Linked DNA regions of Gluconacetobacter diazotrophicus PA1 5. The protein of the gene in region 1 interacts with the protein of each later gene in a pairwise test. Links are inferred from orthologs where the notes say so. Each region holds a gene or a part of one and is shown on either strand. Other genes may lie near its edges.

Region 1 (10,123 bases):
GGCGGCAGCAGGTAGAGCGGATTGACCATCCTGCGGTAGCTGATGCGGTGGAACCACGTCGCCAGCACCAGCACCAGTGCGATCTTGGCCAGTTCCGAGGGCTGGACCTGCATCCCGCCGATGATCAGCCAGCGTTCCGCCCCCTTGCCGACATGGCCCATCCGCAGCACCGCGACCAGCAGCAGCAGCGATAGCCCGTAGAGCGGCCAGGCCAGGCGGACCAGAACGCGCGGGCTGGTCAGCGCGACGCAGATCATCATCACCATGCCGAAGGCGAAGCGGATGGTCTGCGGACCGGCGAACGGACGGGACGACCCGCCCGCCGCGGAATAGAGCGCGCCGTACCCCACCCCCGCCAGCACGCAGATCAGCAGCACGTACAGCCAGTTGACCTGCCACAGCTTGGCCAGGATGCGGAAATTGGGTTCGGCGCGCAGGAGGCGCTTCTGGAAATTCATGTGTCCCTCTCCGGCAGGGGTAACGCAGCCCACCGGCGACTATTCGATGTCGGCCACCACCTGGCCCGGCGGTTCCTTGCGGTTCGCCGGGTCGCGGGTCAGCGCATCGGTCATGATATCGCGGGCCAGCGGCGCCGCAACCGCGGCGCCCGCATTGCCGTGTTCCACCACCACCGAAACCGCATAGCGCGGCGCGTCATAGGGCGCATAGCAGATGAACAGGGCATGCGGGCGATATTCCCACGGCAGGGCGGAGGAATCGAAATGCCCGCTTTCGCGCAGGGCGCGCGACACGCGACGCACCTGCGCGGACCCGGTCTTGCCGGCCATCTGGACGCCTGGAATATCCAGGCGCGCCTTGGGCGCGGTGCCGTGTTCCTCGTTGATCACGGCGAACATGCCGGCGCGCAACTGCCCCAGGAACGGATCGGGCATGCCCAGCGCCGGCCAGTGCGTGGGGTCCGTGCCCTCCGCCAGCTTGCCCGCGACCGCGCGGACCAGATGCGGCTGCACCGCCCGCCCGCTGGCGATCCGCGATGCATAGGTGGCGAGTTGGAGCGGCGTGACCTGCACGAATCCCTGCCCGATGCCGCTGACGATCGTATCGCCGCCATTCCAGTGCTGGCCGTGCGCCCGCCGCCAGTCCGGGGTCGGGATCAATCCCTGGCGGGTGTGCGGCAGTTCGATATCCAGGTGCGTGCCCAGGCCGAACGCGTGCGACGCCGCGGCGATGGCGTCCATGCCGGTCCGCCGCGCGGCTTCGTAGAAGAACACGTCGCAGGAGAATTTCAGCCCGTCCTTCAGCGTCAGCGATCCGTGGCCGTAACGCGACCAGCAATGGAAGCGCGTGCCGCCCACATCCAGGTAGCCGGGACAGAAGATCCGGTCGGTCGGCGACAGCGTGCCGGCCTGCAGGGCCGCCATGGCCACGGCGGGCTTGAAGGTCGAGCCGGGGGGATAGACGCCCGCGACCGCCTTGTTGATCAGCGGCGTGCCCTGGTTGTTGGTCCATTCGACCCATTGCGCCTGGCTGACGCCGCTGTCGAACAGCGAGGGGTCGAAGGACGGGTTGCTGACCATGGCCAGCACCTCGCCATTGCGGCAATCCATCACCACGGCGCTGGCCGACTGGTCGGCGATGCGCCCCAGCACCGCCTGCTGCAGGCCCGAATCGATGGTCAGGGTGATTTCGTCGCCGGCCTGCCCATCATCGCGCGACAGTTCGGCCATGACGCGGCCGACGGCGTTGACCTCGATCTCCACCGCGCCCACCTGGCCGCGCAGCAAGGTATCCTGCGTCTGCTCGATTCCCGACCGGCCGATGCGCATTCCCGGCAGGGCCATCGTCGCGTCGGCCGTCACGTCCTTTTCGCCCGGCGGCGCGACATAGCCCACGACATGGGCCATCAGCGGCCCGAACGGATAGTTGCGGGTGGTCCCGACATCGATCAGCACGCCGGGCAGCGAGGGCGCATTCAGTTCGATCCGCGCCATGTCGTCCCACGACAGGAAGTCGTGCAGCATGATCGGGATGAAGCGCCGCTTGTGCCGCATCTCGCGCTCGATACGCGCGCGATCGCGGGCCTCGATGGGCACCAGGGCGGAAAACCGGTCCAGCGTGCCGGAGATGTCGCTGGTGTCCTCGGGCAGCAGCAGCGCGCGCCAGTTGACCTTGTTCGACGCCACGGCAATGCCGAACCGGTCGACCACCCGGCCGCGCGGCGGGGCGATCAGGCTGCGATTGACGCGGTTGTTTTCCGCCAGCTTGGCGTAATGGTCGCCGTCGAGCACCTGGAGTCCGTACAGCCGGTGCCCCAGCGCGCCCAGCGCCGCCATCTGCGCCCCCAGCACCACCAGCGCGCGCCGGGTGAAGACCCCGCGCGACGGATTCCCGGTATCGGGCCGCGACATCAGGCGGGTGGCGGTTTTCCTGCGCCGGATCATCCACCCATCCGCGTCAGGACAGAGAATACGTCATGAGTCGCGCGCAAGGGGGACGTCAGGCGCGGCCGGGATTGGCGATCGTGCGCGCCATGGCGGCGAAGACGGCATACAGCACCGGGAACACCCCCAGGCCCAGCGTCCACTGGAAGACGAACGCGCCGACCGGCATCACCCGCAGCGACAGCGCGGACACCAGCGTCCATTGCAGGACCGTCCCCCCCAGCGACACGCCGCCGAACACCAGCCACAGCAGCAGCCCGTGGATGCGCGCGAATCCGTACCGCGCCGACATCCCCACGCCGTGGACGATCAGCAGCACCAGCAGCATCACGCCCGGCGGCCCGAATCCCAGCAGATCGACCAGCAGCCCCAGCAGGAACACCAGCGGCGAGGACATCGAGGCCGGGCGGAAGATGGTCCAGAAGAAGACCGAGGACAGCACCACCCCCGGCAGCAGCTCCGCCTGCCCCGGCAGGTTGAACGGCGCGGACAGCAGCAGGATGGCCAGGCCCGTCAGCGCGCCGGGCAGGCCGCGCCGCGACAGCACGTCCAGCCGGCGCCACAGGCTGGCACGGGGCTGGATGCCCGGCTGAAGCGCAGGTGACTGGTCGGGCGTCATCCATGCACACTCTCATCCACGACCAAGTGGGGATTGGAAGGGAACCGAAAGGATACTGCCGGGCCGCAGCAGGGGAACCCGCCCCGGGGCATCCGGCGCGACCACGGCGGACCGCCCGTAATCGAAGACGCGGACAATGTCGAGATGCTCCAGCGACGCGGCCGGAACGATGACCGGCTGGCCGGCGCGCGGGTAGTGAACCCGCCCGACGGGCAGCCCCGGGGGCAGTGAATCAATCTCGCCATTGGTGACGACGCGTTCTCCCTCGATCGGGGGGGTATCCTGGGGATAGTAGATCAGGCGCGGCGTGCCCGAATTGTCCCCCGCCATTATAGCGGCCCCATGGCTGACTTCCAGCGTCACCGGAATCCGGCTGGACGCATCCGTTACCAGCAGCACCCGCACCGAGCGCGCGCCGACCTCGGTCACGCGGCCGACCAGACCCGACGCGTCCAGCACGATTTCGTCCTTGTGAATACCGGCATCGACATTGGCGGCCACCAGTACGCTACGCGCATACAGCCCGCTGGTATCGCGGACCACGCGCCCGGTGACAAACGAGGGCGCGGGATCGGGCATCCAGTGCAGGTTGGCCTTCAGCGCCGCGTTTTCATCCGCCAGGGCGGCGGCAACGTCGTACCAATGGCGCAGATTGGCGTTTTCCAGGCGCAGGCGCTGATTTTCGGCCTCCATCCGGCCCATGTCGCGCATGCGGCCGAACAGACCGTGAAACTTTTCCTGGGGCCAGACGATCAATCCATAAGCCGGAGCCAGAATGTCGGCCACGCTCATGCGCACGCGTTCGGTCAGGCCCCGGTCGGCCTGGCCCAGCAGCATGATGCCGACCGCCGCGACGATCAGCAGCGGCAGGACCAGCCGGTCCAGCGCCTGGCGGAGGGGGATGGACAACGGAATCATGACGACACCCCCGCGATTCGCAGGTGTCCCTGTCCGTTTCTACAGCCGCCCCGCCGGACGTTCATCGCCCCGGCCCCCTTGCCTGTCCCTGCGCGGGCCGGCCACCGCCTGGCCGAACCGCCTGTTTTCGCCTGCCGTCAGTACATGCTGGTCAGGACATTCTTCAAACGTTTCATTTCTTCGAGGGCGCGTCCAGTCCCCAGCGCCACGCAGGACAATGCGTCCTCGCCCACCGTCACCGGCAGGCCGGTCGCGCGGCGCAGTACCTCGTCCAGCCGATAGAGCAGCGCGCCGCCGCCGGTCAGCACGATTCCCTTGTCCACGATGTCGGCGGCCAGTTCTGGGGGCGTGTTTTCCAGCGCGGTGGTCACCGCGTCCACGATCTGGCTGACCGGCTCGGCCAGGCTCTCGGCGATCTGCGCCTGCGACACCACGACCTCGCGCGGGACGCCGTTGATCAGGTCGCGTCCCTTGACCTCGCGCCAGCCGCCGTAATCTTCCAGGTCGTCGGGCGGCAGGGCCGATCCCAGTTCGATCTTGATCCGCTCGGCCGAGCTTTCACCGATCAGCAGGTTATGGTTACGCCGGATATACGAGATGATGGCCTCGTCCATCTTGTCGCCGCCGACCCGGGCCGAGCGCGCATAGACGATACCGCCCAGCGAAATCACCGCGACCTCGGTCGTACCGCCGCCGATATCGACGATCATGCTGCCCGACGGCTCGGTGACCGGCAGGCCGGCGCCGATCGCCGCCGCCATCGGCTCCTCGATCAGGAAGACCTTGCGCGCGCCCGCGCTCTCGGCGCTTTCCTGGATCGCCCGGCGCTCGACGGCGGTCGAGCCGGAGGGCACGCAGACGATGATCAGCGGGCTGGCGAACATCCGCCGGTTATGCACCTTGCGGATGAAATGCTTGATCATTTCCTCCGCGACCTCGAAATCGGCGATGACGCCATCGCGCAGGGGGCGGATGGCGGTGATGTTGCCGGGCGTGCGCCCGACCATCTGCTTGGCTTCCTCGCCCACCGCCAGCACCATCTTCTTGCCGCGTACCTCGGCGATGGCGACCACCGAGGGTTCATTCAGGACGACGCCACGCCCCTTGACATAGACAAGGGTATTGGCCGTGCCGAGGTCGATGGCCATGTCGGCCGACAAGAGACCCAGCAGACGAGCAAACATCCAGAACTCCCGACAACAAGCACGACTATGGCAGATCATCCCGGCCGGGGTTGCGCGACGTGCCGACAGCCACACGTCGCCTCGCACACAAGCCCACAGGATCAGGCCGTGGGCTTACCGGGGCTGGAAGAGACGGGCAAGGGCCACGGACATTAAATCGTGCATTTCCATGCCGCCCCGCCGATCCCGCTTCCCGCTGGCATGAAAACTTTTCCATCCCCTGCCGGAATGCCCGGCCGCTTCCCATATCTGCGGCGTGGCGCGGCGGCGCGGCGGCATGCCTTTTTTTCGCCACCGAACCGCCCTTCCGCATCCATCAGCCGCACCGAGAATGGCGGCCAGACGGTGACAAGGAAGACGATCATGAAGATCCGCATGCATGCCCCCACCTCCACGCAGACCCGCCATCGAACCCTCGTTCGAAGCGCCCTGGCAGGGGCGGGACTGCTGGCCCTCGCGGGGTGCGGCAATCCCTATGACCCCGGCGCGCGCGCCGGCACCGGCGCCCTGATCGGCGCGGGCGGCGGGGCGGCCATCGGCGGCCTGGCCGGCGGCGGCGGCGGCGCGGCCATCGGCGCGCTGACCGGCGGTGCCGTGGGCGCCGCGACGGGGGCCGCGACCACGCCGCCCCCGCCCCGGCGCGGCTACTGACACGCGGCTACTACAGACAGGATTATCGAGAGATGGTACATAACTGAGCGTAATCATGTATAAAAGAGAGGCAGTACTAAATGAGCCTTGTCCGGGCGGTTATACAACGGTTATTGAGGACGGACCGACGAAAAAAAGCGGGGCACCCGAAGGATGCCCCGCCCGTCATGATACCGGCCGTCCGGTGCCGGTCAGGCCGTCATGGCTTCGGGTTCGGCGCGGGTACGCTTGACCAGCAGCTTGTTCAGCGCATGAACGTAGGCCCGCACGGCCGACACCAGCGTGTCGCTGTCCGCGCCCTGGCCGTCCACCAGCTTGCCATCTTCCTCCAGCCGCACGGTGGTGCGCGCCTGCGCGTCGCTGCCCTCGGTCACCGCGCCGACCGAATAGAGCTGCAGCGTCGCCTCGTGCGGGAAGATCTCGCGGACCGCGTTGAACGCCGCATCGACGGGCCCCTGGCCAGTCACGGTGGCGCTGCGCGCCTCGCCGTCGACCTCCAGCGCCAGGTCGGCGCGCGCCGGACGGCGAGACCCGGCCTCGATATCCAGCGAGACGAAGCGGATGCGGGCATGGTCGCGGGCCTCGTCATCGACCAGGGCGACCAGGTCCTCGTCGTAGACGACCTTCTTGCGGTCGGCCAGGTCCTTGAACCGCGCGAACGCATCATTCAGATGCGCCTCGTCCATCTCGCCGTATCCCATGGCCTTCAGCTTGTCGCGAAAGGCGGCGCGGCCGGAATGCTTGCCCAGGACCAGCGACGACCGGGTCCAGCCCACGCTCTCGGGCGTCATGATCTCGTAGGTCGCGGCATTCTTCAGCACGCCGTCCTGGTGGATGCCGCTTTCATGCGCGAAGGCGTTGCGGCCGACGATCGCCTTGTTGGGCTGGACGTCGAACCCGGTGATCGTCGCCAGCATCCGCGACGTCCGCAGCAGGTTCTGCGTCTTGATGCCGGTGCTGTACGGCAGCACGTCCTGGCGGGTGCGCAGCGCCATGACGATCTCTTCCAGCGCCGCGTTGCCCGCGCGCTCGCCGATGCCGTTGATCGTGCATTCGATCTGCCGGGCGCCGGCGGACAGCGAGGCGATGGTGTTGGCCACCCCCAGCCCCAGGTCGTTGTGGTTATGGGCCGAGAAGATCACGGTATCCGCTCCCGGCACGCGGGCCAGCAGGTCGGCGAAGATGCGGGCCATGTCCTCGGGCGTCGCATAGCCGACGGTATCGGGGATGTTGATCGTGGTGGCGCCGGCCTTGATCGCGGCCTCGACGCACCGGCACAGGAAATCCGGGTCGGTGCGCGACCCGTCCTCGGCCGACCATTCCACGTCGTCGGTGAACTGCCGCGCCGCCTGGTTGCCGGCGGTGATCAGCTCCAGCACCGTCTCGGGCTCCATCCGCAGCTTGTATTTCATGTGCAGCGGCGAGGTGGAGATGAAGTTGTGGATGCGTCCCCGCGCGGCCGGGCGAATGGCCTCGCCGGCGCTGGCGATGTCGTTCCGCCCGCCGCTGCGGGCCAGGGCGCAGATCACGGGGGCACGAATGTGCGAGGCTATCTGGTGCACGCTGTCGAAATCGCCCTTCGACGCCACGGGGAATCCCGCCTCGATCACATCGACGCCCAGTTCCGCCAGCGCCTCGGCCATGCGGAGCTTTTCGGCCAGGTTCATCGAGAAGCCGGGCGATTGTTCGCCGTCACGCAGGGTCGTGTCGAAAATGATGACACGATCATTGTCGATGCGGCCGAAGGACGGATGGTCGATAGTCATGAATTACCTCGGATTGATCCGGATGTTCGCCTTTGAACGCCGTGCGGGCGTTCCTGCCTTGCATGCGGGATGGCTCCCGCAACTTCCCCTGGGCGTACCGGCGTCCTGCCGGCCCTGAACGCTCAGGGGCAGATAAGTCGAAGGCTGAGGAGAAGGGCGTCCCGGCCGCAGGCACGCGACAGGGCCGGCGCCACTGCGCCCGACAAGCCTGCCGTCATGATCGTTGCGGAATCCATGGCCGGCACCATACAGGCCGATCCGCCGATTGCAACAGAAAAGGCCCGTCCATCCGTATCCGGCGGATTACAGGCCGAACGCGTCGCGGATACTGTGCGCCGACTGTCCGGGCGTCATGCGAACCGTGTCCAGTTCCAGGTCGTACGCCATGCCGCGATGCACCCGATCATACTGCCAGCGCGCCAGGCCGATCCGCCGATCACCCCGCGCGCGCTCCCGCGCTTCCAAAATCGCCAGCGGCGCAAACAGCCCGACCAGATGCACGACGCAGCCCGCCAGCAGCGCCCGATAGTCGCGCGCGTCGGCCGCATCCAGCATCACGTCGTCCACGATCAGGTCGTTCCCCTGCCCCGCCATGGCGGCCACGGCATGGCGCATACCGCGCATCGCCCGTGCCATCACCGCCCCGCCGCGAATGGCGATCGAGGGATGCCCGTCCCGGGTTTCGGGGACGAATTGCATGCCATCCGGATGATCGAGCATCCGTGGCGGCAGCATGGAGACGAAATCGTCCATCGCGACATGCAGGAACGGGCGGTCCAGCAGCCCCTGAAGCGCCCGCGCGACGGAACTCTTGCCGACGCTGCCGACACCGTTGAGGATGATGACGCAAGGCGGCCGGTCCATATTTCAGCCGGTCAGGTGCGTGATGCCGTTGGCCGAGGCGAAATAACGGTCGATGGCCTGCTTCATGGCCCCGGCGACCATCATCCTGTGTCCGGCCTGGCGCAATGCGGCTTCGTCCATCCGGTTGGACATGAACCCCATTTCGACCAGCACCGAGGGGATGTCGGCCGATTTCAGCACGACGAAGGCCGCATGGCGGGACGGATGGGGCAGCAGCCCGATCCGCGACTGGAAGGACGCGACCACGCTGCTGGCCATGTGGGCGGCGCCGCGCCGCGTCTCCTCGGTCACCAGGCTGGCCAGGATGGCCTGCACCTCGGGCGAACTGGCATGCACCTGCGGGCCGCCGAAGCGGTCGGCGCTGTTTTCGGTGCGCGCCAGCGCCGCGGTCTGCGCGTCCGACGCCTGGCCCGACAGGGTGTAGACGCTGGCCCCGCGCACCCCGCGATCGGTCAGCGCGTCGGCATGCATGGAAATGAACAGGGCCGCCCGGTGGGCATGGGCGATATCCACCCGACCTTCCAGCGGAATGAAACGGTCGTCCGACCGCGTCATCGCCACGCGATAGGCGCCGCTGGCCAGCAACTGCCGACGCAGTTCGGCCGCCGCGGCCTCGGCGATGTGTTTTTCGTAGGTGCCCGAGACCCATATTTCGCCTGGGTCCTTTCCGCCATGACCGGGGTCGAGCATGACCAGCGGCAGGTGCGCCACCGCCCGCCCGACGATGGCGGGCGCGGCCAATCCCGTCGCATGCCGCGCATGGTGCGCCACGCGGCGCTGCGCCGCCAACGCGACCCGTGGGCGCACGGCCAGGATCGCCGCCAGGCCGGTCGCGGACAGGCCGGCCCGCAGGACCTGCCGGCGTCCGCGCGCAGTCACGTTATCGGAACTATCCTTGTGCATGAATACCGGTCCATGTTGCGGATCCTGCCCGCCACCCTAGCAGGGTCCGTGGCCCAAGTCAGCATTTCAACGACTTGCGGGGGGTCATTGGTACGGACGCGCAGGCGGCATCCCTGCCTGCCAACGGGTGCTTGCAGCGGGGGCGCAGTTAGGTCATGCTGTACTGGTGATGGAACCGCGTCGATCGACGCCGGAACACGGCAAGGTCGGCATGACCGGGTCCATCCGGCAGGCCGGCCCATCGGGGCGTGGCGCCCGACGCCGAGGCGATCGGGCCGCCCCACGCTGACGGGACAAGGCTGCCGCTCCGCCCCCGGCCGCAAGGCCGGGCGCAGGATGACGACGCCATGTGATCCGACGATGCGACCGGGCGCTGCACGGGCGCGCGTCACCGCCTGATGAGGATGGATGAACGCCACGCGACCCGCACTGGCAGACGGCACGACACAGCACGCGTCCCACGTGACGCGCGCTGGCGCCGCCTGCGCGGGCCCCGCCGCAACGGTTTCCGGATCCATCGTATTTTCCCCGTCTGCTTTTGCCCGTCTTGCCCGTCGCAGTTGCCCGTCCCCCATGCGGACGCAGGACAGACGCCGGGACAGGGCATACCGGAGTTCCGTTTTTAATGAACAAGCGCATGCTGATCGATACGACCCACGCGGAAGAAACCCGCGTGGTCGTAATGGATGGTAACAGGCTCGAAGACTACGACGTCGAGGCATCGGCCAAGAAACAGCTCAAGGGCAATATCTACCTGGCCAAGGTGATCCGGGTCGAGCCCAGCCTGCAGGCCGCCTTCGTCGAATATGGCGGGAA
Region 2 (4,778 bases), 880 kb from region 1 along the record:
CGGTTGTCGCCATCGGCCTCGCCGGTGCCCATCATCGCCTTGCCCATTTCGGCCATGACGGTGCGGATGTCGGCGAAATCCAGGTTGACCAGGCCCGGCGCCATCATCAGGTCGGTCACGCCGCGTACGCCCATGTACAGGACGTTGTCGGCCATCTTGAACGCGTCCTTCCAGCTCGTCCGCTCGGTGGCCAGGCGGAACAGGTTCTGGTTGGGGATGACGATCAGCGTATCGACGTACTGCTGCAGTTCCGCGATGCCGGCATCGGCGGATTTCGACCGGCGCGCGCCCTCGAAGGTAAACGGCTTGGTGACGACGCCCACGGTCAGGATGCCGCGTTCGCGCGCCATGCGCGCGATCACCGGCGCCGCCCCCGTGCCCGTGCCGCCGCCCATGCCGGCGGTGATGAACACCATGTGCGCGCCGTCCATGTGGCGGGCCAGCTCATCGGCCGCTTCCTCGGCCGCCGCGCGCCCGATCTCGGGCTTGGCGCCCGCGCCCAGGCCCTGCGTCAGGTGCGGGCCAAGCTGGACGCGGCGGTCGGCCTTGCTGTGCGACAATTGTTGCGCGTCGGTATTCGCGACGACGAATTCCACGCCCTGCAACTGGGACTGGATCATGTTGTCGACCGCGTTCGTGCCGCCCCCGCCCACGCCGATCACGGTGATCCGCGGCGTGAAGTCGGAATGAAGCTGCTGCGGAATGCTGAGGTTGAGGGTCATGGGCGTCTCCCGGGACGAGTCGTAATGATATGCGTACCGATTCGCGTATGGGTTTTCAGGGGTTATTCTGAATCATTTCATTACACCCTGTCGCGTATGAATTCCACGAGGCGACGGAGGAATCCGGCCGGTCTGGGCTCGGAAAGATCCAGATCGCCCAGCGCGCCGCTGCCCCCGGCCGCCCACGCCAGCAATCCGGCGGACGTGGCGAAGGACGGCCAGGCCGCCGCGTCGTCCGGCAGGCCGCGAATGCCCGTGGGGCGGCCCAGCCGGACCTGGCGGTTGAGGATGCGCGCGGCCATGTTGCCCACGCCATCCAGCAGCGATGCCCCGCCCGTCAGCACGACCCGCCCGTCGGCGGCGCGGCCCACCCCGGCCGATTCCAGCCTGTCACGCACCATTTCCAGCGTTTCCTCGATTCGTGGCCGGATGATCGAGACCACCTTGGAGCGGGAAATATTGACGAATTGATGGTGATCGTCGCCGATCAGCTGCACGGGCAGCAGGTCCATGTCGTCGTCGGCCGACAGTTCCGCCGAGCCGTACATGGTCTTCAGCCATTCGGCGCTGTCGATCGGCGTGGACAGCACGTGGGCGATGTCGCGCGTGACATGCATGCCGCCCACCGGCAGGCAGGCGGTGTGCAGAAGCTGGCCCTCGCCGAACACGGCGATCGAGGTCGTGCCGCCGCCCATGTCCACCACGGTGACGCCCAGTTCGCGCTCGTTTTCGTCCAGCACCGACAGGCCCGACGCCAGCGGGGCCGAGACCAGTTCGCTGATCTTCAGTTCCGCGCGCGTCAGCACGGTTTCCAGGTTGCGCAGCGCGGTGGTCGAGGCATCGATGACATGCAGGCGCGACGTCAGCTGGTCGCACAGATGCCCGCGCGGATCGGCCACGCCCGCCGTTTCGTCCACCGCGAAATCCAGCGGCAGCGTGTGGATGGTCGACCGGCCCTCGGACATCGCGCGCATCCGGCCCTCGGTCACCACGCGGCGGACGTCGGAATCCGTGATCTCGCGCCCGCCCACGGGCCAGCGGACGTTGAACAGGCGGCTTTCGGGGTGGCCGCAGGACAGGTTGACATAGACCGTGTCCAGCCGGCGTTCGGCCGCGTCCTCGGCCTGGCCCACGGCGGCGCGGATCGCGGCCTCGGCCTCGTGCAGGTTCACGATGCCGCCGGATTTCACGCCATGCGACCGGCGCCAGCCATGGCCCAGCACCCGCAGCGTGCCGTCGGGTTCGCCCCGCCCGATCAGGCACATGATCTTGGTCGAGCCGATATCCAGCACGCCGAACGTTCCGGGCCGCCAGGCGCGCGGCGGCGCGGGCGCGTCGGGCGGCGGCAGCGCGATGACGCGTCCGCCGGTCACGGACGGGGCGGCGGGCGTGGCGCGCCGCCGGGCGCGGCGGCGGCGGGCCGGCCGGTCGGGGGGCGCGTCTTCGTCCTGTGGGGTCACGACCAGGTCGTTCATGCGCGGTTCCGTTGGGCGGGCTCGCCGCCCATCGGCGGCAGGTTGGGGACGGGGGGCGGAAGCGGTGCGGACGCCGGAAGCGACGTGCGGGGCCGGACCGGTGCAGGTGCCGGCGCCGGCACGGGGGCGGCCAGGGGCGCGGACATGGCGGACGCCGCCGGCCGGGACTCGCCATGGCTGGTCGCCGGGCCGGCCGGGTTCGGCCGGTGCGCGGCCGGGTGCGGGGCGGGTGGCGTGCCGGCGTCGGCGCCCGGCGGGCCTGCGTTCGGCGCCTTGCCATCCTGTGCCGCCCCGTTCGGCGCGACGGGGTCGGCGGCCGGCGGCGGTTGCTGGACCACCAGCCGGTCGGGCAGGCGCAGGTCGATGCTGATCACGGGGCGGTCCAGCAGCTTCATGCTGTCCTGCAGTTCGGCCAGCCGCTTCAGTGCCGGAATTTCCTCGCCCTCGGGCAGCAGGACGGTTGTGCCGTCATGCAGCAGCAGGTTCCACCGCCGCTGGCCCACGCGCACGGCGGCGGCCATGTGGGCCAGCACCACCGGCTGGCCGGCCAGCATGTCCATCAGCGGGGCGGCGGCAAGGTTGGCGTCCGGCCCAACCACCAGGGGCAGTTGCAGGAAGGCCTGGGCGTCCTTGCCGCTCAGGCCCGCCTGTCCGGGGCCCTGGTCCTGGACCGGGTTGCCGGCGCGGTCGATCAGCATGAAGCGGCCCTGGTTCTGCCAGACCGCGAAGGGACGGCGTTCGGTCAGGCGCACCACGATGGTGCCCGGCAGGTGGCGTTCGACCACCGAATGGTCCACGAAGGGCAGCGCGTCGATCCGCTGGCGGGCGGCTTCGACCGAAAAGCCCAGCACCGGGTCGCCGATGCGCACGCCCAGGGCATCGCGCAGCGCGGCCTCGTCGGTCAGCGTGCGGCCGCTGACCTGGATGTCGGTCACGCGCAGCGGCAGCAGGCTGACCAGGCGGGCGCGGATCGGCGCGAACCGTTCCTCGGACCGCATGTCGCGCAGCACGGCCGCGCCCCCGGCGATTACAATCAGGAAGACGAGGGCAAGCGCGACCGGCCGCGCCATGCGGCGTTGCCGCCGCATGAAGATCGACAGCCGTGACGGCCGGTCGCTTCGATTGTCCCGCGTCCGTCGCATCTAGGTCCGGCACGCCGCGTGTTCGACCATCCACCGGCACAGCGCGCCATAGGGGATGCCGCAGGCCCCCGCCTGTTCGGGCAGCAGCGAGGTCGGGGTCATGCCGGGCTGGGTATTGACCTCCAGGATCACCAGTCGCCCCGGCCCGTCGCCGCACTGCGTGTCGTCGTAACGGAAATCGGTGCGCGACGCGCCGGCGCAGCCCAGCGCGCGGTGGGCGGCCACCGCCAGGTCCAGCGCCTGGGCGAACGCGTCCGGGTGGATACGCGCGGGCAGGATGTGCCGCGATCCGCCATTCTGGTACTTGGCGGCGTAGTCGTAGAATTCATGCCCGGCATCGGGATTGGGGGTGATGTCGGTCACGGTCAGGGCGCGGTCGCCCATTACCCCCACCGTCAGTTCGCGCCCGGGGATGAATTCCTCGACCAGCGCCAGGGGGCCGTAGGTCCATGCGTCGGCGATCGCGGCGCGGCGGTTGGTGCCCGGCCGTACGATCTCGACACCCACCGACGATCCTTCGTTCAGCGGCTTGATGACATAGGGGGCGGGCAGCGGGTCGGCGGCGGGAAAGTCGGCGATGGCGATGACCCCGCCCTGCGCCACCGGCAGGCCCGCGGCGCGGAAGGCCGAGCGGGCCGCCGCCTTGTCCATCGCCATGGCCGACGCGCGGACGCCGGAATGGGTGTAGGGGATGTTCATCCAGTCCAGCACGCCCTGGATTGACCCGTCCTCGCCGAAGCGGCCGTGCAGGGCGTTGAACACCACGTCGGGCCGGTGCGCCGTCAGGTCCGCGACGATGGCGCCGAGGTCCGGCCCGGCATCCAGCACGCGGACGTCGAATCCTTCCTCGCGCAGGGCGGCGCTGATGCCGGCGCCGCTGGACAGGCTGACGGTGCGCTCGGCGGACAGGCCGCCGGTCAGCACCGTGATGGTGCGCGGACGGGTCATGACGGTTCTCCTGCCCCAATGGCTGTCTCGGTCGGGGATGGGGTGGCGGGACGGCCGATCCGCTTGATTTCCCACTCCAGCGTGACGCCGGTATGGACGCGCACCCGCTTGCGCACGCTCTCGCCCAGGCGTTCCAGGGGCGGCGGCGGTGGCGTCGCCGGTGTTCAGGATGAAATTGCAGTGCTTCGTGCTGACCTGTGCGCCGTCCATGGTCAGGCCCCGGCAGCCGGCGCTGTCGATCAGTTCCCACGCCTTGCGGTCCGTCACCGACGGGTCGGGGTTGCGGAAGGTCGATCCGCCGGTGCGGGCCCGCGTGGGCTGCGACTCCTCGCGCGACTGGCGGATGGCCGCGATGGCCTGGCGGATGTCGGCGGGGGCCGCGGGCGCGGCGCGCAGGCGCGCGCGCACCACCACCGCGCCAGCCGGCAGCGCCGACCGGCGATAGCCGAACCCCAGCGCCGGCCCGGACAGGCGCACGCTGTTGCCGTCGC
Region 3 (7,697 bases), 880 kb from region 1 along the record:
GGATCTGGACCAGGTCGCCGACGCGGACGTCCTTGCGGGCGATCTCGTCCTCGTTGTGCAACGTCGCACGGGTGACGATGACGCCGCCGACATTGACCGGTTCCAGGATCGCCACCGGGGTCAGCGCGCCCGTGCGGCCGACCTGGATGTCGATCCGGGTCAGGCGGGTGATGGCCTGTTCGGCGGGGAACTTCCACGCGATCGCCCAGCGCGGCGCCCGGCCGACGAAGCCCAGCCGGTCCTGCAGGGCCAGGTCGTCGACCTTATAGACCACGCCGTCGATATCGTATTCCAGCCCCGAGCGTTCGCGGGCGATGCGATCCATGAACGCTTCCGCCGCCTCGGCGCTTTCGACGACGCAGGACAGTGGATTGACCGTGAATCCCCACTGCCGCAGCCGCTCCAGATAATCCCAGTGGGTGTCGGCCACCCGGTCCGACGAAAACCCCTGGGCATAGGCGAACAGCGACAGCGGCCGGCGGGCGGTGATGTTGGGATCGAGCTGGCGCAGCGACCCCGCCGCCGCATTGCGCGGATTGGCGAAGGGTTTCTGTCCGGCTTCGGCCTGGGCGGCGTTGATCGACAGGAAGGCGGGCTTGGACAGGAAGACCTCGCCCCTGATTTCGATCAGCGCGGGGGCCGGGCCCTTCAGCCGCAGCGGCACGTCGCGCAGCGTGCGCAGGTTGGCGGTGACGTCCTCGCCCTCCGTCCCGTCGCCGCGCGTGGTGCCGCGCACGAAGCGGCCGTGCTCGTAGGTCAGGCTGATCGACAGGCCGTCGATCTTGGGTTCCGCGACGAAGCGCAGGGCGCGGGCCTGATCGTCGTTCAGGCCGAGGAAGCGGGCGGCGCGGGTCACGAAGGATTCGAAATCCTCGCGGCCGAACACGTTGTCCAGCGAGAGCATCGGCACCAGGTGGCGATGCCGGCCGAACGCGGCGGAGGGCGCGCCGCTGACGTGCAGCGAAGGGCTGTCCGCGCGGCGCAGGTCGGGGAAGCGGGCCTCGATCGCCAGGTTGCGCTGGCGTAGCGCGTCATATTCGGCGTCGGTGACGGTGGGGGCGTCGTCCTCGTAATAGGCGCGGTCCAGGGCGCGGATCTGCTGGGCCAGACGCTCCAGTTCCACCATGGCCTGGGGTTCGGTCAGTTCGGACGGGTCCAGCCTGGCGAGATCGGGGGCGGGATCGTGTGCGCGGGACATGGCGATATTAACCTTGCAGAAGACTGTCCGCCGCCGCCCGCGCGGCCTCGGTGATCGTGTCGCCGGCCAGCATCCGGGCAATTTCCTCGCGCCGCTGTGCCGCCGACAACGGCTCGGCCCGGGTTTCGGTTCGGCCCTTGGTCACCGATTTGCTGATGCGCAGGTGCGCGTCGCCCCGGGCCGCGACCTGCGGGCTGTGGGTGACGACCAGCACCTGCACGTCATGCCCGACGCGGGCCAGCCGGTCCCCGATGGCCGAGGCGGTGGCGCCCCCCACGCCCGAATCGACCTCGTCGAACACCAGGGTCGGTACGGCGGACCGGCCGGCCAGCACGACCTTCAGCGCCAGCATCAGGCGCGACAGCTCGCCGCCCGATGCGACCTTGGCCAGCGGGCCGGGGGGCTGGCCGGGATTGGCGGCGATCTGGAACGCCGCCTGTTCGCGCCCGCGCGCGGTCCACGCTTCGGGCGGCAACGGGGGCAGCGAGACGAAGAAGCGGGCGCGTTCCAGCCGCAGCGGGCGCAGTTCGGCGGTCACTGCCTGTTCCAGGCGCCGCGCCGTCGTCTCACGCGCGGCGGACAGCCGGCCCGCCGTGTCCTCGAAGCGTGCGCGCCGGGTGCGGACCGCCTCCTGCAGGGCGCCGATCCGGGCGTTGCCGGAATCCAGCGCCGCCAGCCGGTCGGCGAAGGCCGCCAGCAGGCCCGGCAGTTCGGGCACCGACACGCCATGCTTGCGCGCGGCGGCGCGCAGGGCGAACAGCCGTTCCTCGGTCTGTTCCAGCAGGTGGGGGTCGGATTCCGCGTCGGCGGCCAGGCGCGAGAGCAGGGTTTCGGCCTCGCCCAGGGCTTCCTCGGCGCGTTCCAGGGCCGCCAGCGCGTCATGGGCCAGCCGGTCGGCGCCGCCGGCCGCCGCATCGTCCTCGCCGGCGGCGGGCAGCAGGCGCTGCAGGGTCCGGCTGGCGCCGCGCAGGGCGGCGGCGGGGCCAGGTGGCGCGGCGGTCGCGCAGGCGACAGTTCGGCCAGCGCCAGCCGCAATGGCCTCGCCACGCCGTTCGCCCTGTTGCAGCGACTGGCGCAGGCCGGCCAGATGCGTTTCCTCGTCCTCCTGCGGGGCCAGGCTGGACAGATCCTCGACCGACTGGCGCAGCCAGTCTTCCTCGCGCGCCGCGTTTTCCATCGCGGCCTGGGCGGCGGCCAGTTCGGCCGTGGCCTCCATCCATGCGCGATAGGCGGCGGCGGTATCGGCCCGCAGGTCGGCCGGCACGCCGAAGGCATCCAGCAGGTCCAGATGCGTGGACTGGTCCGCCAGCCCCATCTGTTCGTGCTGCCCCTGGATTTCGACCAGCAGCGACGCCGCGCGGCGCAGCAGGGTCACGCCGGCCGGCTGGTCGTTGATATAGGCGCGGGACCGTCCATCCACCGTCACGATCCGGCGCAGCACCAGCGGGTCGCGCGGGTCGTCGATCAGGATACCCTGTTCGGCCAGCAGGCCGGGCAGCGGATGGCCGGGGGCGAGTTCGAAGCAGGCGGTGACGCTGGCCTGCTCGGCCCCGGCGCGGACCAGCCCCGCGCTGGCGCGCTCGCCCAATGTCAGGCCCAAACTGTCCAGCAGGATGGATTTGCCCGCCCCGGTTTCCCCCGTCAGCACCGTCAGGCCGGGCGAAAACGGCAGGTCCAGCCGTTCGATCAGGACCACGTCGCGGATCGAGAGATGAGTCAGCACAACGTCGTCCGCCCGTAAACGCGCGCTGGCGGCGATCCGAGGCGCCTTTCCTGTGCTCCGGTGCTCACGGCCCACAAGGCCGCTCCGCTCCGGTGCTCGGAAACGCACGCCGGGCGCTCCACTGCGTTCCGCTCTCGCTCGTCAGCCCACGTTTCCGGGCGGACGCCTGGAACACCGTAAACGCGCGCCGGCGGCAATCCGAGGCGCGTTTCCTGAGTTCCGTTCTTGTTCACCGGCCTATGCTTCCGGACAGGCGCTTAGAAGACCGAGTGCCACATGCGCGAGAAGAAGCCGCGTCTGGCCGGCGTGGCGCCGGGCGGCGGCGGGGCATTTTTCGCGTGCGTGTCGTCAACGGGCGTGGCCGGCGTGGTGTCGGGGACCGAGCCGGGCAGCGGGGCGTGGGGGTCCAGCAGGTTCTTGCTGCGCAGCATGTTGTAGCTGAAGCGGTACCATTTGCTGCCCGGATAGTTATAGGACAGCACCGAGGCCGTGCGGCGCGCCTGGTCCGTCAGGCCCAGATCCAGATACACCTCGACCAGACGCTCCAGCGCCTCGGGCACGTGGTTGGTGGTCTGGAAATCCTGCACCACGCGCTGGTAGCGGTTGACCGCGCCTTCGTAATTCCGCTGTTCCTCGTAGAACCGGCCGACCAGCATTTCCTTGCCGGCCAGATGGTCGCGGCACAGATCGACCTTCAATTGCGCATCGCGGGCATAGGGCGATTGCGGGAAGCGGGTGATCACCTCTTCCAGCGCGTTCATGGCCTCGACCGTGCCCTGCTGGTCGCGCTGCACCTCGGCCACCTGCTCGTAATAGCACAGGGCCCGCAGGTAGAAGGCATAGGCCGCGTCGGCGCTGGTCGGGTGCAGTTCCAGGAAGCGGTCCAACTGCTGCACCGCGTCGGCGTATTTGTCCTGCAGGTAGTTCGCGTAGCCTTCCATGAGCTGTGCGTTCGCGACATAGCCGGAATAGGGATAATTCTGCTGCAGGACCTCGAATTCCGCGGCGGCCAGGGCATAGCGCTGGTCGCGCAGGGCGTCGATGCCGTTATTGTAGAGCGTTTCGACAGGCGGGACATGGGATTCCATGTCGTTGATCGCCTTCTTGTCGCCGCCGCAGGCCGCCACCGCCAGGATCAGGGCCAGTGATGCGAATCGGGCGGCACGGAGGCCGTTCGAACGGTCAGCGAAATGATATCGAATTCTGCGCAGGGACATGCCGGCTCTTCCAGTTCGGTCTGCCTTATATCATGCGGCGGGCCGTGGTGAAGGCCATGGCGTCGTTTTCAATGCAATCCGGGGTGATACGGCCCGGTAGAGCCGGCCTGGAAACGTGGTCTGGTGAGCGAGAGTGCCGCGCAGCGGCACGCCCGGCGTGTGTCTGCGAGCAGCGAAGCGGCCGTGTCGGCCGTGAGCATCGAAGCACAGCGGATGCGCGTCGGGTCGCCACCAGCGCGCGTTTACAGGCCGACTCTAGGCCGCCGCACGCAGTGCGGCCTGGGCACGCTGCGCGCGGGTGTGCATGCGCCAGGCCGCACGGTCGGCGAACAGCGCGCGCAGCAGCCGGTTGTTCAGCGCGTGGCCGGATTTGTGGCCGGTGAACAGGCCGTTGATCGCGCCGCCGGCCAGGTACAGGTCACCCACCGCGTCGATCATCTTGTGACGGACGAATTCGTCGGGCCGGCGCAGGCCGGACGGGTTCAGAACGCTGGCGCCGTCCACCACGATCGCATTGTCCAGCGAGCCGCCGCGCGCCAGGCCCGCCCGGTGCAGGGCTTCGATTTCCTGGCGCAGGGTGAAGGTCCGACAATTGGCGATTTCGGCACGGTAGCCCTGACGGTCCAGACGGGTCGCAAACGTCTGCTCGCCGATCGCGGCGGCGGGGAAGTCGATGGACAGGGTCAGCGACAACCCGCCCTCGCGGCCCGGGCGCAGTTCGGCGAAGGCGTCACCCTCGGTCACGCGAACGGGGCGCAGGACGTCGATCGCGGTGCGCGGGGCGGCCTGTTCCGCCAGGCCCGCGCAATCCAGCAGGAAGATGAAATCGGCCGCCGAGCCGTCGAAGACCGGGATTTCCGGCCCGTCGACATCGATCAGCACATTGTCGACGCCGCTTCCCGACAGGGCGGACATCAGATGTTCGATGGTGGCGATGCGCAGCGCGGGGTCCGTGGCATCGCCGATGACGGTGCTCAGCCGCGTATCGACGACATGGTCGAACCGGGCCGGAATGGTGCGGTCGTCCAGGTCGGTGCGCCGGAAGACGATGCCGGTATTTTCCGCCGCCGGATGCAGCGTCAGGCGAATGCGCCGCCCGGTATGCAGCCCGACGCCGATGGAGGAAATGGAATTGCCCAGCGTATGCTGCCGCGCCGTGCGTACCGCCGCGCGCGCGGGGGCGGGGCTGCCGGACGAGGTGGCACCCGAGGGGGCGCTGCCAGAAGATACACCGACAGAGGACACAGTATCATGCCCCGGAATTGCCAGCATACCGTCCATCGCGTGTCCCTCGCGTTGTTCTTTATTCAGTCGCTAAAAGAACGACAGCCTAATTTGTAGCGTCGGGGTGGTGGACAGGCGAGTCAATGTTTGTTGCCGACTGTTACGGGTTAAGAACCTGAAACAAAATGAAAAAAAGCCACGATGCCTGGGGCATCGTGGCGGATCGCCATCAGGACCGGCGCCGGCTGCTGCTGTCAGGACTGGCGGCGCAGGAAGGCCGGGATGTCCAGACCGACCTCGTCGGCCGTGGCCTGGCGGACGGTGGCGGTGGGCTCCTGTTCCGGCAGCACGGGCTCGGCACGCTGGGGGGCCGGCGCGGGGGCGGCCCCGCGGCGCAGCACGCCGGTGACGATGTTGAACAGGCTGTTGCCCCGCTGGCCGGCCGGCGATGCGTCCTGCGGGCGCGGCGGTTCCGAGAACAGCGGCGAGCGGGGCGAGGGCCGGGCGCCCGGCGCCACGTGCTGCGGCGTGGAATGGGGCGACGGCGCGGGCACGGGCCCGGTGTTCATGAAGTTCGGGGTGGGGTGGCGCGGGGCGGGCTGCCCCCCGGCATGGGCCGCTGCCGGATCGGGCGCCACGGCTTCCTGCACCGAGGCGCGGTCCGTTGCCGCGTCCGGTTGGGGGGCGGCTTCGGCCTGCACCGGTTCGGCAACGCGGACCGGCGGGGTGTCGATGCCGGTGGCGACGACCGACACCCGGATGCGCCCGTTCAGCGATTCGTCGATCGCCGAGCCGAAGATGATGTTCGCGTCGTCGGCCACTTCCTCGCGGATGCGGTTGGCGGCCTGATCGACTTCGTACAGCGTCATGTCCTCGCCGCCGGTGATGTTGATCAGCAGGCCGCGCGCGCCGGCCATCGACGTGTCTTCCAGCAGCGGGTTGGAAATCGCGTCCTCGGCCGCGGAAATGGCGCGGTTGTCGCCATCGGCCTCGCCGGTGCCCATCATCGCCTTGCCCATTTCGGCCATGACGGTGCGGATGTCGGCGAAATCCAGGTTGACCAGGCCCGGCGCCATCATCAGGTCGGTCACGCCGCGTACGCCCATGTACAGGACGTTGTCGGCCATCTTGAACGCGTCCTTCCAGCTCGTCCGCTCGGTGGCCAGGCGGAACAGGTTCTGGTTGGGGATGACGATCAGCGTATCGACGTACTGCTGCAGTTCCGCGATGCCGGCATCGGCGGATTTCGACCGGCGCGCGCCCTCGAAGGTAAACGGCTTGGTGACGACGCCCACGGTCAGGATGCCGCGTTCGCGCGCCATGCGCGCGATCACCGGCGCCGCCCCCGTGCCCGTGCCGCCGCCCATGCCGGCGGTGATGAACACCATGTGCGCGCCGTCCATGTGGCGGGCCAGCTCATCGGCCGCTTCCTCGGCCGCCGCGCGCCCGATCTCGGGCTTGGCGCCCGCGCCCAGGCCCTGCGTCAGGTGCGGGCCAAGCTGGACGCGGCGGTCGGCCTTGCTGTGCGACAATTGTTGCGCGTCGGTATTCGCGACGACGAATTCCACGCCCTGCAACTGGGACTGGATCATGTTGTCGACCGCGTTCGTGCCGCCCCCGCCCACGCCGATCACGGTGATCCGCGGCGTGAAGTCGGAATGAAGCTGCTGCGGAATGCTGAGGTTGAGGGTCATGGGCGTCTCCCGGGACGAGTCGTAATGATATGCGTACCGATTCGCGTATGGGTTTTCAGGGGTTATTCTGAATCATTTCATTACACCCTGTCGCGTATGAATTCCACGAGGCGACGGAGGAATCCGGCCGGTCTGGGCTCGGAAAGATCCAGATCGCCCAGCGCGCCGCTGCCCCCGGCCGCCCACGCCAGCAATCCGGCGGACGTGGCGAAGGACGGCCAGGCCGCCGCGTCGTCCGGCAGGCCGCGAATGCCCGTGGGGCGGCCCAGCCGGACCTGGCGGTTGAGGATGCGCGCGGCCATGTTGCCCACGCCATCCAGCAGCGATGCCCCGCCCGTCAGCACGACCCGCCCGTCGGCGGCGCGGCCCACCCCGGCCGATTCCAGCCTGTCACGCACCATTTCCAGCGTTTCCTCGATTCGTGGCCGGATGATCGAGACCACCTTGGAGCGGGAAATATTGACGAATTGATGGTGATCGTCGCCGATCAGCTGCACGGGCAGCAGGTCCATGTCGTCGTCGGCCGACAGTTCCGCCGAGCCGTACATGGTCTTCAGCCATTCGGCGCTGTCGATCGGCGTGGACAGCACGTGGGCGATGTCGCGCGTGACATGCATGCCGCCCACCGGCAGGCAGGCGGT

The links.
Region 2: the proteins of GDI_RS11165 (region 1) and ftsA interact in binary tests that used the Escherichia coli proteins (3 or more experiments, as listed by UniProt). The link is inferred for Gluconacetobacter diazotrophicus PA1 5 from one-to-one orthologs.
Region 3: the proteins of GDI_RS11165 (region 1) and ftsZ interact in binary tests that used the Escherichia coli proteins (3 or more experiments, as listed by UniProt). The link is inferred for Gluconacetobacter diazotrophicus PA1 5 from one-to-one orthologs.

What each region holds. Positions count from the first base shown.
Region 1 is NC_010125.1:2,400,983-2,411,105, forward strand. What follows is about bases 3,101-5,906. They hold GDI_RS11165 (rod shape-determining protein), read right to left. Parts: upstream 5,124-5,906; coding sequence 4,077-5,123; downstream 3,101-4,076. Other genes in these bases: mreC (rod shape-determining protein MreC), read right to left, coding at 3,101-3,939; GDI_RS11170 (hypothetical protein), read left to right, coding at 5,487-5,774. In the rest of the region: rod shape-determining protein RodA, read right to left, coding at 1-458; mrdA (penicillin-binding protein 2), read right to left, coding at 498-2,402; GDI_RS11155 (hypothetical protein), read right to left, coding at 2,458-3,021; more of mreC, read right to left, coding at 3,034-3,100; GDI_RS11175 (2-isopropylmalate synthase), read right to left, coding at 5,966-7,540; GDI_RS11180 (chloramphenicol phosphotransferase CPT family protein), read right to left, coding at 7,844-8,404; GDI_RS11185 (N-acetylmuramoyl-L-alanine amidase family protein), read right to left, coding at 8,408-9,307; GDI_RS11190 (Rne/Rng family ribonuclease), read left to right, coding at 9,933-10,123. UniProt on the Escherichia coli protein: Forms membrane-associated dynamic filaments that are essential for cell shape determination. Acts by regulating cell wall synthesis and cell elongation, and thus cell shape.
Region 2 is NC_010125.1:3,282,033-3,286,810, reverse strand. Bases 1-2,999 are described here. They hold ftsA (cell division protein FtsA), read right to left. Parts: upstream 2,198-2,999; coding sequence 803-2,197; downstream 1-802. Other genes in these bases: GDI_RS15135 (cell division protein FtsQ/DivIB), read right to left, coding at 2,194-2,999; ftsZ (cell division protein FtsZ), read right to left, coding at 1-722. Outside these bases: more of GDI_RS15135, read right to left, coding at 3,000-3,339; GDI_RS15130 (D-alanine--D-alanine ligase), read right to left, coding at 3,340-4,287. UniProt on the Escherichia coli protein: Essential cell division protein that assists in the assembly of the Z ring. May serve as the principal membrane anchor for the Z ring.
Region 3 is NC_010125.1:3,285,448-3,293,144, reverse strand. Bases 4,837-7,697 are described here. They hold ftsZ (cell division protein FtsZ), read right to left. Parts: upstream 7,057-7,697; coding sequence 5,617-7,056; downstream 4,837-5,616. Other genes in these bases: ftsA (cell division protein FtsA), read right to left, coding at 7,137-7,697; lpxC (UDP-3-O-acyl-N-acetylglucosamine deacetylase), read right to left, coding at 4,837-5,419. In the rest of the region: NAD-dependent DNA ligase LigA, read right to left, coding at 1-1,198; DNA repair protein RecN, read right to left, coding at 1,206-2,921; GDI_RS15155 (outer membrane protein assembly factor BamD), read right to left, coding at 3,179-4,138; more of lpxC, read right to left, coding at 4,394-4,836. UniProt on the Escherichia coli protein: Essential cell division protein that forms a contractile ring structure (Z ring) at the future cell division site. The regulation of the ring assembly controls the timing and the location of cell division.